Linked DNA regions of Thalassobaculum sp. OXR-137. The protein of the gene in region 2 binds, or shares a complex with, the protein of the main gene of each other region. Links are inferred from orthologs where the notes say so. Each region holds a gene or a part of one and is shown on either strand. Other genes may lie near its edges. The genes, in order: mfd and uvrA.

What was found.
Region 1: the proteins of uvrA (region 2) and mfd are in contact, whole or in part, in a crystal structure (PDB 4DFC), measured with the Escherichia coli proteins. The link is inferred for Thalassobaculum sp. OXR-137 from one-to-one orthologs.

Annotation. Positions count from the first base shown.
Region 1 is NZ_CP139715.1:4,066,937-4,075,614, forward strand. The notes cover bases 3,095-7,139. They hold mfd (transcription-repair coupling factor), read right to left. Parts: upstream 6,793-7,139; coding sequence 3,295-6,792; downstream 3,095-3,294. Other genes in these bases: T8K17_RS19045 (formate/nitrite transporter family protein), read right to left, coding at 3,095-3,159; T8K17_RS19055 (succinate dehydrogenase assembly factor 2), read right to left, coding at 6,812-7,078. In the rest of the region: istA (IS21 family transposase), read left to right, coding at 35-1,303; IS21-like element helper ATPase IstB, read left to right, coding at 1,300-2,172; more of T8K17_RS19045, read right to left, coding at 2,290-3,094; ATP-dependent DNA helicase RecG, read left to right, coding at 7,216-8,678. UniProt on the Escherichia coli protein: Couples transcription and DNA repair by recognizing RNA polymerase (RNAP) stalled at DNA lesions. Mediates ATP-dependent release of RNAP and its truncated transcript from the DNA, and recruitment of nucleotide excision repair machinery to the damaged site.
Region 2 is NZ_CP139715.1:3,745,805-3,753,847, reverse strand. What follows is about bases 2,578-5,987. They hold uvrA (excinuclease ABC subunit UvrA), read left to right. Parts: upstream 2,578-2,898; coding sequence 2,899-5,787; downstream 5,788-5,987. Outside these bases: T8K17_RS17360 (sensor histidine kinase), read right to left, coding at 1-1,013; T8K17_RS17355 (class I SAM-dependent methyltransferase), read right to left, coding at 1,134-1,976; ssb (single-stranded DNA-binding protein), read right to left, coding at 2,000-2,548; T8K17_RS17340 (hypothetical protein), read right to left, coding at 5,991-6,332; T8K17_RS17335 (hypothetical protein), read right to left, coding at 6,531-7,796; methylenetetrahydrofolate--tRNA-(uracil(54)-C(5))-methyltransferase (FADH(2)-oxidizing) TrmFO, read left to right, coding at 7,970-8,043. UniProt on the Escherichia coli protein: The UvrABC repair system catalyzes the recognition and processing of DNA lesions. UvrA is an ATPase and a DNA-binding protein. A damage recognition complex composed of 2 UvrA and 2 UvrB subunits scans DNA for abnormalities.

The DNA.
Region 1 (8,678 bases), 320 kb from region 2 along the record:
GATGCTCCTCTCGGTCGGCGAGAGGAGTTCGGCGGTGATCAAACTGGGAGAGATGCTCATGATCTTGGAACTGCATCGGCAGGGGCTGTCTATATCGGCGATCGCACGGGAGAGCGGGTTCGACCGCAAGACCGTTCGTCGCTACATCGAGCGCGGCCTGGAGCCACCGAGCTATGGCCCACGCAGGCCACGGTCACGTCTGCTGGATCCGTACACCCCCTATCTGCGCGAACGCGTGATGACGTGGCCTGGCCTGACCGGCGCCCGGCTGCTGCGAGAATTGCGGGACCTCGGCTATAGCGGCGGCTATACGGCGGTGACGGATTATCTGCGTGATATCCGTCCCGCGCCGACACCGGGTTATGAGATCCGCTTCGAGACACCTCCCGGTCAGCAAGGACAGGTCGACTTTGCTCAGTTCCAGGTGGTGTTCACCGATGAGCCGGAACAGCCGCGGATCGTGTGGCTGTTCTCGCTGGTCCTGGGGCATAGCCGCCTGATCTGGGCACGGTTCGTCGCCCATCAGGACCTAGCGACAGTGCTGCGCTGCCACGTCGCCGCCTTCGACGCGATCGGCGGCGTGCCACGCGAGCTTCTCTACGACCGCATGAAGACGGCGGTGATCGGCGAAGCTGCTGACGGGGAGCCGCGCGGCATCGTCTACAACAGGGCCCTTGTGGATCTGGCCCGCCACTATGGCTTCCACCCGCGCGCGTGCCAGCCCTACCGGGCCAAGACCAAGGGCAAGGTCGAGCGGCCGTTCCGATACATCCGCGAGGACTTCTTCTTGGCCCGTTCGTTCCGCAACCTGGACGATCTGAACGAGCAGCTGCGGCGCTGGCTGGACAGTGTCGCCAATCCCAGGGTGCATGCCACAACCCGGCGGGTCGTGAACGAGGCGTTCGCCGAGGAGAAGCCGCACCTGCTGGTTCTGCCTCTGGCGCCGTTCCGCTCCGTACTACGTCTGGAGCGACGGATCTCCCGGGAAGGGATGGTAAGCGTCGGTGGCAACTTCTACAGCGTTCCGGATGCCACCCGGCGGCGCACGGTCGAGGTGCACACGCTCGCCCAGGAGATCAGGATCTTCGAGGACGGCACGTTGATCGCGACCCATCCGGTCCTGGAAGGCCGCCACCAGCGCCGGGTGGCTCCTGGACACCGAAAAGGAGGGGGCTCCACAGGACGAAGACGTGGAGCCGACGGAGATGTGGTCGTCAGCCGAACCGGCGACGTGGTCGCTCAGCGCTCCCTGGAGTTCTACGACGCTGTCGCTCGCCGTCTTGCCCGGGAGTGCCGGTCATGAGCGCTCCAGGTGATCTGACCCCGTCGACCCTGGAGCGGATCCGCCACGATCTGGTCGGTCTGAAAATGCCACGCGCCCTGGAAGCCCTCGATCAGGTCGTGCGCCGCCTCGAGCACGGGGAGATCGGTGCTCTGGAGGCCATCGACATGCTGCTCGCCGAGGAACTGACCCTGCGCGAGAACAGCCGCATCAAGACGGCCCTGCGCATGGGCCGACTGGCGACCATCAAGACGCTCTCAGGGTTCGACTTCTCCTTCCAGCCGTCGCTCGACCGCGATCGTATCCTCACCCTCGCACAACTCGGCTTTATCGGTCGCTGCGAGGTCGTCCACTTCCTCGGCCCGCCCGGCACCGGCAAGAGCCATCTGGCCATCGCCCTCGGCGTCGAGGCGGTGAAGGCAGGGCGCAGTGTCTACTTTTGCACACTCGCCGACCTGCTCGGGCAACTCGCCCGCGCCGAGCGCGAGGGACGGCTGACGGAACGCATACGCTTCTTCTGTCGACCGGCTCTGCTGATCGTTGACGAGATCGGCTACCTGCCCGTCGTTCCTGGGGGTGGCAACCTGTTCTTCCAGCTGGTCAACGCCCGATACGAGCGTGGTGCGATGGTCCTGACCTCCAACCGCGGCTTTGCCGAATGGGGCGAGGTGTTCGGAGACCCGGTCGTCGCCACCGCACTCCTCGACCGCCTGCTGCATCATGCTCTGGTCATCCAGATCGAAGGCTCCAGCTACCGGTTGCGCCAGCACGCCGACCTCATGCCCGAGCACGTCCGCTCCAAGGCTACCATCACACCGCCGACCCCAGCACCGCTACGACGGCCAAGGGGACGGCCGCCCAAAAACGACCACATCACCGCGACAACCTGACCGGCGAAACTGGGGAAATTTACTTCGGCGCTTCTGGGGAAATTACGGGCGGCATTGACAGACGCCGGCCGGTCGTCGCCCGTCCGGTCGATCCGCTTGGGTCTGCTGAGGAACACTTCAGATCTCCTGGTACACCTGACCGTAGGAGATGAACGCGAACAGCACGGTCCCTCCGATGACGTTGCCGATCAGCGCGGGGATGAAGAACCCGAAGACCGCCCCCGACAGGGTGATGCTGTCGGCCATGACCAGGGCCACGATCTCCATGGTGCCTGCGATCACATGCGAGAACTCGCACAGCGCGATGATGTAGGCGACCACGAACACCACCGCGAGGGCCGAGCCCTTGCTGTTGGCGTTGACCCAGACCAGGGCGGCCACCAGGAAGCCGGCACCCACGCCTTTGGTCAGGGTCACGAAGAAGCCGCCGTCGACCGAGTGCCGGCCGAGGTGCAGGATCGCCTCGCGCATGTCATGGGAGATCGAGGGCAGCCACATCAGGAAGGCGGCGAAGATGGTGACGCCGACGATATTGGCGGCGAGCACGATGCTCCAGTTCCGGGTCAGCGCCAGGAAGTTGGCGCGGGTCGGCGCATGACAGATCGGCAGGACCGGGGTGATCGTGTTCTCGGTGAAGAGCTGCAGGCGGCCCAGAACCACGATGATGAAGCCGACCGTGTAGCCCATGTCGCCGACCAGGGAGGCCCAGCCGGCATCGCTGTCCAGCCGCCCCAGGATGGCGGCCTCGGCGATGACGGAAAATCCGATGGCGAGCCCGGCGGCCAGTCCCGAGAAGGCCAGAGACAGGGTCGGCCGGCGGAGCTCCTCCACCCCGTTCAGCCGAACGACCTCGAACATCTCGTCCGAGGACAGCGGCCGGAGTTCCTCCACCCGCTGAGCGCTCTTCTCCGCCTCCTCGACATTGGAGCGGGCTTTGGTCACCCGCGCCGGCGATGTGGCACGGGCCTCGTCCGACTCGTGGGGCACGATGTCTTCGGGGTCACTCCCGTGCGACGCTTTGTTTTCCGGTCCGGGCTTTGATGTGTTCATTCAAGCTACAATGTCGCGGGCGGCCTCCGGTTCCCCGAAAGCCGCCACCAAGCCGTCGACATCACGGAACTGTTATGCCGCCAGGGCGGCCAGTTCCTCCATCAGCCGGGTCAGCCCCAGCACCCGCTGCTCCGGCTTGTTCCAGGCGCGGCGGTAGACCAGCTTGTGATCCGGGCGAAGCTGCACCGAGCCCGCCTGCTGCTGCATGAAGTTCACCAGCTTCTGCGGGTTGGCGAAGGTGTTGTTGCGGAAGGCGACGATGGCCCCCTTCGGTCCCGCATCGACTTTCTCGATCCCGGCCGAGCGGCACAGGCCCTTGATGGCGACCACCTTCAGCAGGTTCTCCACCTCCGGCGGGGTCGGGCCGAAGCGGTCGGCCAGCTCGGCGGCGAACCCGTCGATCTCGTCCTGGTCCACCAGCATGGCGATCCGCCGGTACAGGCTCATGCGCACCGACAGGTCCGGCACATAGGCGTCGGGGATCAGGACCGGCATGCCGATGGCGATCTGCGGCGTCCAGGAGCTGTCCTCGGTCACCGCCCCCTCGCCCGCCCGGGCCGCTTCCACCGCCTCGCGCAGCAGTTCCTGGTACAGCTCGATGCCGACTTCCTTCACCTGGCCCGACTGCTCGTCGCCCAGCAGGTTGCCGGCCCCGCGGATGTCCATGTCGTGGCTGGCCAGCGAGAACCCCGCCCCCAGGCTGTCCAGAGTCTGCATCACCTCCAGCCGGCGCTTGGCGATCGGCGGCAGGACCTTGGTCGGATGGGTGGTGAGATAGGCATAGGCCCGGGTCTTCGACCGGCCGACCCGGCCGCGCAGCTGGTAGAGCTGGGCCAGGCCGAACATGTCGGAGCGGTGGATGACGATCGTGTTGGCCGAAGGAATGTCGAGGCCGCTCTCCACGATGTTGGTGGACAGCAGCACGTCGTAATTGCCGTCGGTGAAGGCCGTCATCACGTCCTCCAGCTCGGTCGGCGCCATGCGGCCATGGGCGAGGCCGATGCGCAGGTCCGGCACCAGCTTCAGCAGCCGCTCGTGCACCCGGCTCAGGTCCTCGATGCGCGGGCAGACATAGAAGGTCTGGCCCCCGCGGTAGCGCTCGCGCAGCAGGGCCTCGCGGATGATGACCCCGTCATAGGGCATGACGAAGGTGCGCACCGCCAGCCGGTCGACCGGCGGGGTGGCGATCAGGCTCATCTCGCGCACGCCTGACAGCGCCATCTGTAGGGTGCGCGGGATCGGCGTCGCCGTCATGGTCAGGACGTGCACCTCCTTGCGCAGGTCCTTCAGCCGCTCCTTCTGGGTCACGCCGAAATGCTGTTCCTCGTCGACGATGACGAGGCCGAGATTGTCGAACTGATTCTGCTTCGACAGCACCGCGTGAGTGCCGACCACGATGTTCACGTCGCCGGTGCGCAGGCCCTCGCGGATCTCGTTGGCTTCCTTGGTGGTGACCAGGCGGGAGAGCTGGGCGACCCGCATGGGGAAGCCCTGGAACCGGTCGCGGAAGTTCCGATAATGCTGGCGGCAGAGCAGCGTCGTCGGCACCACGACCGCCACCTGATAGCCTTGGCCAGCCGCGACCAGGGCGGCGCGCAGGGCGACCTCGGTCTTGCCGAAGCCCACATCGCCGCAGACCAGCCGATCCATCGGCCGCGAGGACGCCATGTCCTCCAGCACGTCCTCGATCGCCTTGAGCTGATCTTCGGTCTCGGTGAAGGGGAAGCGGGCGCAGAACTCGTCATAGGTGCCCGGCGGCGGATACAGCGGCTCGGTCTTGCGCAGCTCGCGCTCTGCGGCGATGGCGATCAGCGCCTCGGCCATGTCGAGCAGCCGCTTCTTAACCCGCGCCTTGCGCGACTGCCAGCCGGCGCCGCCCAGCTTGTCGAGCTGCGCCTTGGTCTCCTGGCTGCCGTAGCGCGACAGCACGTCGATGTTCTCGACCGGCACGAACAGCTTGTCACCGCCGAGATATTCCAGGCGCAGCACGTCGTGGGGGGCACCGCCGATCTCCAGGGTCTCCAGCCCGAGATAGCGGCCGATGCCGTGCTCGGAATGGACGACGTAGTCGCCCGCCTCCAGGGAGGAGACCTCGCGCAGGAAGTCCTCGCCCCGGCGCTTGCGCCGCCGCGACGGGCGGACAAGCCGCTCGCCGACGATGTCGGGCTCGGAGATGACGGTCAGGTCGCCACGCCGGTAGCCGTGCTCCAGCGGCAGCACCGCCGTCGCCACCGTGGCCGGCGGCAGGGCCATCGCCGCCTCGAGGCTGGGCGCCGGTTCGATCGCGTCGATGCCATGGTCGCGCAGCAGATGGGCCAGCCGGTCGCAGGAGCCCTCGCTGTAGCCGGCGACCACGACCCGGCGCCCCTTGCCGATCTCGTCCACCACCGCATCGCGCACGGCGTCGTAGACGGCGGAGCCGCCGCGCGCCCGCGCCTCGGCCAGATCCACCCCGGACTGGGCACCGAAATCGATGACGGCTCCGTCCTCGGGCAGGGAGAACGGCGTGAACGCCCCCACCGCCCGGTCGGCCATCAGAACCGACCAGTCCGCCGGCGCCAGATACAGGGCATAGGGGCCGAGCGGACGGTAGATGCCGCCGGCCTCCGCCCCGCCGGCGCGCAGCATCTGCACCCGGGCGTCGTGATACTCCTCGATCTGCTCGAACCGCGCGGAGGCGGATTCCTCCGCCTGGTGATCCAGGGTCACCGGCGCGTCGTCGACATAGTCCAGAACGGTGCCGAGCGTCTCGTGGAACAGCGGCAGCCAGTGCTCCATGCCGCCATGGCGCCTGCCGGCGGACACCGCCTCATACACCGGATCGGCCGTGACCTCGGCGCCGAACAGGGAGCGGTAGCCGGAGCGGAAGCGCTGGATCGTCGCGTCGTCGAGCAGCACCTCGCCGACCGGCAGGAAGGCCACGCTCTTGCGCTTGCCGGTGGTACGCTGGGACATCGGGTCGAAGCGCCGGATCTCCTCCAGGTCGTCGCCGAAGAAGTCGAGGCGCACCGGCTCCTCGGTACCCGTCGGGAACACGTCTACGATGCCGCCGCGCACGGCGTATTCGCCCTGCTCGCGCACAGTGTCGGACCGGTTGTAGCCGTTGCGGGTGAAGAAGGCGGTCAGGTCGTCCAGCGGCATGGACTGGCCGAGCTTGAGGACCAGGGTGGCGCCGTCGAAGAAGCTCTTGGGCGGCACCCGCTGCAGCACGGCGTTGACCGTGGTCAGGACCACCGTCGGCTTGGCGTTGCGCTTGCGCGCGGCGAGCCGGGCTAGCGTGTCGATCCGGCGGCTGACGATCTCCGTATTGGGCGACACCCGGTCGTAGGGCAGACAGTCCCAGGCCGGGAGCTGCATCACCCGCAGGTCGGGATCGAAGAAGGCAATGGCCCGGGCCAGGGCGGCGACCCGCGTGTCGTCGCGCGCCACATGGAGCAGCAGACCGCGGGCATTGGCCAGCGCGGCGATCGCCTCGGCATCCACCCCTTCCGGGGCCGACGCGATGGCGACGCGGCCGACGGCTTTCGGGAAGTCGGCAAATAACCGGTCGTGGTCGCCCACCATGTCCATGGGCCGGTCCTTCTTCTTCTCAGGCCTGGGTCAGTTTGAAGTCGCGCAGCATCTGCAGCACCGGCGTGTCGAACTCGTCGGGCGGGGTCTCCTGCCCGGTGATCCAGGTATAGAGCCGCGGATCCTCGATGCTGAGCAGATGCTCGTAATCGTCCAGATCGGAAACTTCCAGGGTGTCGAGATGCCGGTCGGCGAAGGCGCCGAGCAGCAGGTCGGTCTCCTTGGTGCCGGTATAGGTACTGCGGTAACGCAGTCGCTTGCGGCGGGCTTCCAGCGCCTCGGTCATACGGCACTCCTCTTCGAGATGTCCGACCCGGATTCTTGCCTTGCGGCGGCGATGGTCTCGCAATGCCGGGCTGTGGGATATAAAGCAGGGACAGACCCGAGACCACCCCCGGCACGCCGACTGGACGAGTTGCGACATTGCGCCCTGAGATTCTCTTTCCGCTCTTTGCCGATGTCGGCCAGCTGACGGGCATCGGCCCGCGCTACGCCAAGCTGATCGAAAAGGCGGTCGGGGCGCAGATCGTCGATCTGCTCTGGCACCTGCCGAGCGGCATGGTCGACCGCCGGTTCTCCCCGACGGTGGCCGACGCACCGGACGGGATGATCGCCACCCTCACCGTCACCACCCTGCGCCACGAGCCCGGCCGGGGCCGCGCACCCTACCGGGTGATCTGCGCCGACGAGACCGGCGAGATCGAGCTGGTCTATTTCCACGCCAAGGGAGACTGGCTGGAGAAGCTGCTGCCGCACGGCCAGAAACGGGTGATCAGCGGCAAGGTCGAGCGGTTCCGCGGCAAGGCGCAGATGCCGCATCCCGATCACGTGGTGCCGTTGGAAGAGGCCGAGAGCGTGCGGATCGTGGAGCCGACGCATCCCTCCACCGACGGGCTGCATCAGCGCATCCTCCGCAAGGCGATCGAGGGCGCTCTGGCGCGGGTCCCGGCGCTGGACGAGTGGATCAACCCGACCCTGATTCAGGCGCGCGGCTGGCCCGCCTGGGACGCGGCGGTGAAGGCGGTGCACCATCCGGAAAGCCGGCTGGAGATGGAGCCGGACTCCCTGCCCCGCCAGCGCCTGGCCTATGACGAGATCCTGGCCAATCAGCTCGCCCTCGCCCTGGTGCGCGCTCGCATGAAGAAGCAGAAGGGCCGCGTCATCAAGGGCGACGGACGGCTGCGCGACGCGATCCTGAAGAACCTGCCGTTCAGCCTGACCGGCGCCCAGCGCACGGCCTTGTCCGAGATCGAAGGCGACATGGCGGCACCCAACCGGATGCTGCGCCTGCTGCAGGGCGATGTGGGCAGCGGCAAGACCCTGGTCGCCCTGGTCACCATGGCCAACGCCATCGAATGCGGCGCACAGGCGGCCCTGATGGCGCCGACCGAGATCCTGGCCCGCCAGCATTTCGCCACCATCGAACCGCTGGCCCGCGCCGCCGGCATCCGCTGCGAGATCCTGACCGGGCGGGACAAGGGCAAGACCCGCGGCGCCATTCTCGGCCGCATCGCCGAAGGCACGGCGCAGATCGTCGTCGGCACCCACGCCCTGTTCCAGGAGGAGGTGGAGTTCCGCGACCTCGCCGTGGCGGTGATCGACGAGCAGCACCGCTTCGGCGTGCACCAGCGCATGGTGCTGGGGCAGAAGGGTCAAGGCGTCGACATCCTGGTGATGACCGCCACGCCGATCCCCCGCACCCTGGTGATGACCGCCTATGGCGACCTGGACGTCTCGCGCCTGACCGAGAAGCCGCCGGGCCGCCAGCCGATCGACACGCGGGTGGTCTCCAACGACCGGCTGATGGACGTGATCGAGGGCGTGTCCCGGCGCATGGATGCCGGGGCGAAGGTCTACTGGGTCTGCCCGCTGGTGGAAGAGTCCGA
Region 2 (8,043 bases):
ATGGCATTCAGCGGGGTGCGCAGGTCGTGGCTCATCTGCGCCAGGAACTCGGTCTTCGCCCTGTTGGCCCGGTCGGCGTCGTCCCGGGCCATGCGCAAGGCCTCTGTCCGGTCTTCCAGCGCGTGGTGGGCTTCCATGAACTGGGCGAAGACGGAGCGCATGCGAAACACGATCCAGCCCAGCGACGCCATCGCCACGAACAGGATCGCCGCCATGGGCATGATGAGTTCGTGCAGGAACTTGGTGCCCGGCTTCGGGCTCCGCCAGGTGAGCCGGGCCACGGTGCTGCCGTCGAGACCGGTAAGATCGAGGACGTCGGCCACCGAACCGGCCTCGGTCAGCAGGCGGAGGCCGTCGATCCTGTAATCGGCGGCGAATGCGGCGAGCAGATCGTCATTGATCTCCCGCAGGTAGATCAGGACCGCGGGCCCACCCTTGCGTACGGGAAGCTCGGCCCTGTCCTCCCATTTCGCGACGGCGGCGGCGGCCATGAAAATCTGGTCGCCGTACCGGACGTAGGTCTCCTGGGCCACCGGGCGCATATTTGGAGACCCGGGATCGCTTCTGGCGGCGCGGACCAGGGCGACGAGTTCGGCCGGCAGTTCCAGCAGACGGCCGTCGACCGTCAACTCCTCGGCGACGGAGACCACATACGGTTCGTTCGATCCGTCGACCACGAAGGTGATGTCCACGCCCAGATTCTGCTGTGCGTAGAGCCCGACATTGTCATTGATCCAGACCGCGTCCGGGGCGAGAACGACGTGCTCGACGAAGTCGTTCCAGTACGCGTAGTCCGACGTCCAGCCGCCAAGCTCGCGACGGTTCCCGTCGATGATGCTGCGCAGGGTATGCCGCGTGGCGTCCACCGCCTGCCTGTCCTGAGCATCCGCGGCCAGCCAAGCCATCGCGAAGACGGCGCCCACGAGCCCGGCGATAAGACCGATGACAGGGAGCAGCAACCCGAAGCGCGGTGCCACAGACGCCTGCCCGTCGGTCCTCGCTTTACGGTCCATGCTTTGTCCGTAGGTTCCGAAAATCAGGCCAGACTGCGCCCGTTCTCTTGGTGACCCAGCTTACCCAAGAGGCTTGCCCCGAAGCCTTTCAATATCGTTAACATTCCAAAACTATTGGAATCAATTCGAATAGAGGCCGTCCGGCTTCCGTGCGCTGAAGGACAGGCTGAGCGGAAGCAGCGGGTCGGTGCCCTCCGGCCAGGCATGAAGACCGTCGGCCCGCTCGACCAGGCTGGGCAGCAGCGCCCAGGTGATGGTCGGATGCTCGTGCAGGAACTCGAAAGCGAGTCCGGCCGCGGCTACTGATGTGACGAGTTCCGACACCGGATGGGCCCATTCGTAGGTCCGCGTGTTCACGGTCTTGTGAGCGCTCCCGTAATCGTCCGGGTCGTCCAGTTCGGTGGGCGCGGGGTCGTGAAAATACCGATACTTGGTCTTGAACCGCCCGGCCGCCGCCTCGCAGGCGCCCTGCCCCTCGTCCCAGACATAGGCCAGGGGGTGGCAATCGGCGAAATACAGGCGACCGCCGGGTTTCAGGAAATCGGCGGCGATCCGGGCCCAGCCCGCGAGGTCCGGCAGCCAGCAGATCGTCCCCCAGCTCACGAAGACCAGATCGAAACGCTCGGGGATCAACTCGGGCGCGGCGTAGAGGTCGCCCTCCACGAAGGTGGCGGAGAGGCCGGTCTCCTGCGCCAGGGCGCGGGCCGCGCGGATCGCCTCGCCGGAAAAATCGAGCCCCGTGACCGTCGCCCCGCGCTGCGCCAGGGTCAGGGTGTCTAGCCCGAAATGGCATTGAAGGTGCAGGACGCAGAGCCCGGCCACCGGGCCGAGCTCCTCCTCCACGATCGGGTCGAGCCGGCGGTTGCCCGCGCGCAGGGCATCCACCGAATAGAAGCCGGAGGTCAGATGGGGCTGAACCAGCTCGTCCCACTTGGCGCGATTCGCGTCGCGAAACCGGTCCATGCCCCCTCCACGTGCCGATCCGGTTAGAACGGGATCTCGTCGTCCAGGTCGCTCGGCCCACCCATGGGCGGCTGGCCACCGCCGCCGCCGGAGGAACCGCCGCCATAGCCGCCGCCCGAGGAGCTGCCGCCACCCGACGAGCCGCCGCCGTAGCCGCCACCCGAAGACCCGCCGCCGTAATCGTCGCCGCGGCTGTAGTCGCCGCCGCCGCCGCCTTCGCCCCGGCCGCCAAGCAGGGTCAGCTCGCCGCGATAGCGTTGCAGCACGACTTCGGTGGAATACTTCTCCTGCCCGCTCTGGTCGGTCCATTTACGGGTCTGGAGCTGGCCCTCGATATAGACCGAGCTGCCCTTGCGCAGATACTGCTCGGCGATCCGCGCCAGGTTCTCGTTGAAGATCACCACGCGATGCCACTCGGTGCGCTCCCGCTGCTCGCCGGAGGTCCGGTCGCGCCAGCGCTCCGAGGTCGCAATCGCGAGGTTCACGATTTTCAGGCCGTCCTGGGTCGATCGCACTTCCGGATCGCGGCCCAGATTGCCGACCAGAATCACCTTGTTGACGCTGCCCGCCATGTTTCTCGCTCTCTGTTTGTTCCGAACCTCGTCCCATGATGCGGTCCATGGAACGGTTTGGGCGACAATCCCACAGCCTGCCCCGATGCGCAAAGACTGCCGTGACCAAACTGCAAACGGCGAAGAACCGCGGGAAACTGCAAATCTAGTTTCGAACTCTCGACCCGCCGCTTATCGATCCGAATTCGTAACGATCCGAGTCGCACTATCCGCTACCCCGGTCGGCGAAAGTTACCCACAGCCTTGTTACCGCGCCCCAAGGCTATACTTAGAGTGCATATTCGGACAGGTGGTCATACCGGGCCTCTGTGTACTATATTTGTTCTCCTTCCGCGACTCTCGAGGACCCGATGGCGCCCGACCCGTCTTTGCCGAAGCCGGCCACCCCTGAGCTGCGGGCGATCCGCATACGCGGTGCCCGCGAACACAACCTGCGCAACGTCGATGTCGACCTGCCGCGGGACAGCTTGGTGGTCCTGACCGGATTGAGCGGGTCCGGCAAATCCTCGCTCGCCTTCGACACGATCTATGCCGAGGGTCAGCGCCGCTACGTGGAGAGCCTGTCGGCCTATGCCCGTCAGTTCCTCGAACTGATGCAGAAGCCGGATGTGGACCTGATCGAGGGCCTGTCGCCGGCAATCTCTATCGAGCAGAAGACGACCTCGCGCAACCCGCGCTCCACGGTCGGTACGGTCACCGAGATCTACGACTATTTGCGGCTGCTGTTCGCCCGCATCGGTGTCCCCTACTCGCCCGCCACCGGCCTGCCGATCGAGAGCCAGACGGTCAGCCAGATGGTCGACCGGATCTGCGCTCTGCCCGAAGGCACACGGCTCTACCTGCTGGCCCCGACCGTGCGTGGCCGCAAGGGCGAGTACCGCAAGGAACTGGCCGAGCTGCGCCGGCGCGGTTTCCAGCGCGTGCGGGTCGACGGCGAGCTGTACGAGATCGAGGACGTGCCGGCGCTGGACAAGAAGCGCAAGCACGACATCGAGGTGGTGGTCGACCGGCTGGTGGTGCGCGAGGGCATCTCGACCCGGCTGGCGGATTCCATCGAGACCGCTCTGGAGCTGTCCGACGGCCTGCTCTTCGCCGACGACGCCGATAGCGGAGAGCGGCACACCTTCTCCGCCAAGTTCGCCTGTCCGGTCAGCGGCTTCACCATCGACGAGATCGAGCCGCGGCTGTTCTCGTTCAACAACCCGTTCGGCGCCTGCCCGACCTGCGACGGGCTCGGCAGCCAGATGTATTTCGACGAGCAGCTCGTGGTGCCGAACCCGAAGCTGAGCCTCAAGGCCGGGGCCATCGCCCCCTGGGCCGGTTCTTCTTCGAAATACTACGCCCAGTCGCTGAAGAGCCTGGCGGCGCATTTCGACATCTCCCAGGACACGCCGTTCGAGGATCTGCCGGAGGAGGCCCGCCAGGGCATTCTTTTCGGTACCGGAACGACCCCGGTGACCATGACCTTCGATGACGGGTTGCGCAGCTACAAGACCAACAAGCCGTTCGAGGGGGTGATCCCCAACATGGACCGGCGCTGGAAGGAGACCGACAGCTCCTGGGTGCGCGAGGAGCTGGGCCGCTACCAGTCCGTCGCGCCCTGCGAGGCCTGCGGCGGCCAACGCCTGAAGCCGGAGGCCCTGGCGGTGAAGATCGCCGGGCTGAACATCTCCGAGGTGACCGAGTTCTCCATCGGCACGGCCGTGACCTGGTTCACCGACCTGTCCGGCAGCCTGACGACGAAACAGGGCGAGATTGCCGAACGGATCCTGAAGGAGATCAACGAGCGGCTGGGGTTCCTGAACAATGTGGGCCTGGAATACCTTACGCTCTCGCGTTCCTCGGGCACCCTGTCCGGCGGCGAGAGCCAGCGCATCCGGCTGGCCTCGCAGATCGGCTCGGGCCTGACCGGCGTGCTCTACGTGCTGGACGAGCCGTCCATCGGCCTGCACCAGCGCGATAACGACCGGCTGCTCGCCACCCTGAAGCGGCTGCGCGACCTCGGGAATACGGTGATCGTGGTCGAGCATGACGAGGACGCGATCCGCGAGGCCGACTACGTGGTCGATATGGGCCCGGGCGCCGGGGTCCATGGCGGCACCGTCGTCGCCGCCGGCACCCCGGCCGAGGTCATGGCCAATCCGGCCAGCCTGACCGGCAAGTATCTGGCCGGCTTCGAGCAGATCGAGATCCCGGCGACCCGCCGAAAGGCGAAGAAGGGCAAGCAGATCGCCCTGACCGGGGCCACCGGCAACAACCTGAAGAACGTCACCCTGAAGATCCCGCTGGGTACCTTCACTTGCATCTCCGGTGTGTCCGGCGGCGGCAAGTCGACCCTGGTGATCGAGACGCTTTGGAAGGCGCTGGCCCGACGGCTGCACAACGCCCGCGAACACGCCGCCCCGTTCGAGCATCTGGCCGGGCTGGAGAATGTCGACAAGGTGGTCGATATCGACCAGTCGCCGATCGGCCGCACGCCGCGCTCGAACCCGGCCACCTATTCCGGCGCCTTCACCCCGATCCGCGACTGGTTCGCCGGCCTGCCCGAAGCCAAGGCCCGCGGCTACGCGCCGGGCCGCTTCTCCTTCAACGTGAAGGGCGGGCGCTGCGAGGCCTGCCAGGGCGACGGCGTCATCAAGATCGAGATGCACTTCCTGCCGGATGTGTACGTGACCTGCGACGTCTGTAAGGGCAAGCGCTACAATCGTGAGACGCTGGAAATTACTTTCCGGGACAAGTCGATATCGGACGTTCTTGACATGACGGTGGAGGAAGGCGCGGTCTTCTTCAAGGCGGTGCCCTCGATCCGCGACAAGCTGGAAACCCTGGAGCGGGTCGGCCTCGGCTACGTGAAGATCGGCCAGCAGGCGACCACCCTGTCCGGCGGCGAGGCGCAGCGGGTGAAGCTCGCCAAGGAACTGTCGCGCCGGGCGACCGGGCGGACCGTCTACATCCTGGACGAGCCGACCACGGGGCTGCATTTCGAGGATGTGCGGAAGCTGCTGGAAGTGCTGCAGGCGCTGGTCGATCAGGGCAACACGGTCATCGTGATCGAGCACAACCTGGAGGTCATCAAGACCGCCGACCACGTGGTCGATCTCGGCCCCGAAGGCGGCGACGGCGGCGGCCGTATCGTCGCCCAGGGCACGCCGGAAGACGTCGCGGCGACGGAAGGCAGCTACACCGGCTCCTACCTGAAACGCTACCTGCGCCCCACTCCGGCGAAGAAATCGGCGTAGGGGCACCTCTCTCACGGCCCCCACTCCCCGGCCCTGTGCCGTGGCCTGCGACGGGGCCTACGGCGGGACGGTACGGGCACTCTGTGCAGAATGCGCGGACGGACGGGACGGCAGAACCGTGGGCCCAGGCACAAGGCCGGGGAGTGCGTCATCCTGGCGCTCGCGGATTTGCCACGACAGCTAAGGCGCTGTCTGCGGGCCCCTCATCGCAGCGGTACCACGGTCTTCTCGGTCTGGTCCGCATTCCAGTAGGCGACCTGGCGCGCCTCGAAATCCCAGTCGCCGATGGCGACCAGATAGGCGCCGCCCACCTCCCACCGGATGTCGTAGATCATCGACACCATGGGCACCGGCATTCGACCGTAATCCGTGCCGTCCGTTCCCTCGATCCGAATGTGGCCGGCCTTGTCCCCCGACTGGCCGGGGAACCGGGGCACCATGGCGTCGAGGACGCGGTAGGTGGCGATGGCGGTATATCGGCCGTCCGGCGATGGCTCGCGCCGGTACTCGCCCTCCTGAAAGGCCAGGAAAATCACCCCGCCCATGGGCAAGGCAATAAACGCCACCGCCACAACGAGCAGCCGGCGTTTCCAACCCCATCGTGTTCCGCCCTGGCCCATGAGTCCCTGTTGCCGCTTCGCCTGTGCGCAGTATCGCATGGCCTCGCAGAACGACGACAAGCGCGGGGCAGGTTTAGGCGCCGAGAGGAAGGCACGCTCGCTCCCGCAGAAGCCGACAGTCGGTCAGATGTTGAACACCTTGCCGTGGATCGGCATGGAGGGGGCCACGCCCAGGCCCTGGACGTAGTCGAACTGGGCGCGGCGGGCGGCGGTGGCCGCGTCGAAGGTCTGGGCGCCGTAGAAATAGCGCCGCATCTTGCCCGCCTTGTTGCCGGTACTGAATGCCCTGAGGGCTTTGCTGCCCTCCACCGTGGGACTGCCGAGTTCCGCGCCGTTCACGGCGACCGCCACCAGCCCGACCCCGCCGAGCTTGTCCGCGCGCCGGAATGACAGGCTGAAATCCCCCACGAATCCAGAGAAGTACGGCGACAGGTATGTGAAGATCGTGTGCAGACGTCCCTGAGGCACATCGTCCGGCAGGTCGCGGACCATCAGCATCGCCCGCTGCTCGGCGATGCGGGGCAACAGTTTGCAGACGTCCAGATAGGCCTGCCGGAAGCCCTTGGCGGCCACCGTCTCGAAATGCACGGGGATGATGAGGAGCGCCCGCATCCGGCGCTCGGCCGCCTCGGTCAGCGCGCGGCCGGCATGGCTCAGCACCAGCCGGTCCATCGCGGCCTCCACCGCCCCCGTCCCCGACGAGCCACCGCTGCCGCGGCCGAGATCGACGTCGTCCGGCACATGCAGGTCGGCGTGGTAGCAGGAGACGAGACGCTTGCGCACATTGGCGACCGGCCAGAACCGCATCACCATGCGGTCCTTGGCCGCCTCGACCATGGCCTCTTCCGCCCGCTCCGCGTCGCGCTGGGCCTCCTCAACCGATTTCTCCAGCGCCGCCGGGCTCTTCAGCGCCTCGGTGTCCTTGCGCGGCACCTCGAAAACGACGGGTCGGACGGACACCGCCTCCATCCCCGCCCCGGCGCCGCTGAGCTTGCCGTTGACCTCCACCGCGATCCGGCGGGCGGTGGCATCGGCCTCGGCCCGCGTCGCCTTGCCGAACAGCACGACGAACTTCTCGTCGTTCATCAGCAGGAACACGTCCGACGACGTGATGTGCCGCTTGATGACGCCCTCGGTCACCAGATGCACCTTGTCCTTGATGCCTTCCCAGCGGTCGCCGAACCGCTCCTTCAACGCCTCGAATCCGAGCATCTGGACGTTGCCGGCGATCAGGGCATCGGCCGCGACCCGGTTCTCCCGCACGAAGGACAGGACTTTGGAGGTGAAATCGGCGGCATCTCTCGGGTCGAGCTTCTGCCGGTCGAAGGATTGCAGAAACCCGCTTTTCTTCGTTTCGCGAGGGATACCGCTCTCGTAGGTCTCAGACATACCTTCTCCGGTGGGGAGACCGGCCGGTTTCCGGCCGGAAGAGTGACGGTCCGGTCGATACACTACCGCAAGTTTCCATCCTATTTTAGGCGAAACCGCGATATCTCATGGGAGGCCTGCCCTTGCGCGGCCGCCGGGCGGAGGTTATCTCCCGCACAGACTGCGAGGAAATGATGTCTATTCCCTTAACGCCCACCTCCGAGCGCCCTGCTTCCGCCGTTCCCGTTCATGTCATCGGCGGCGGACT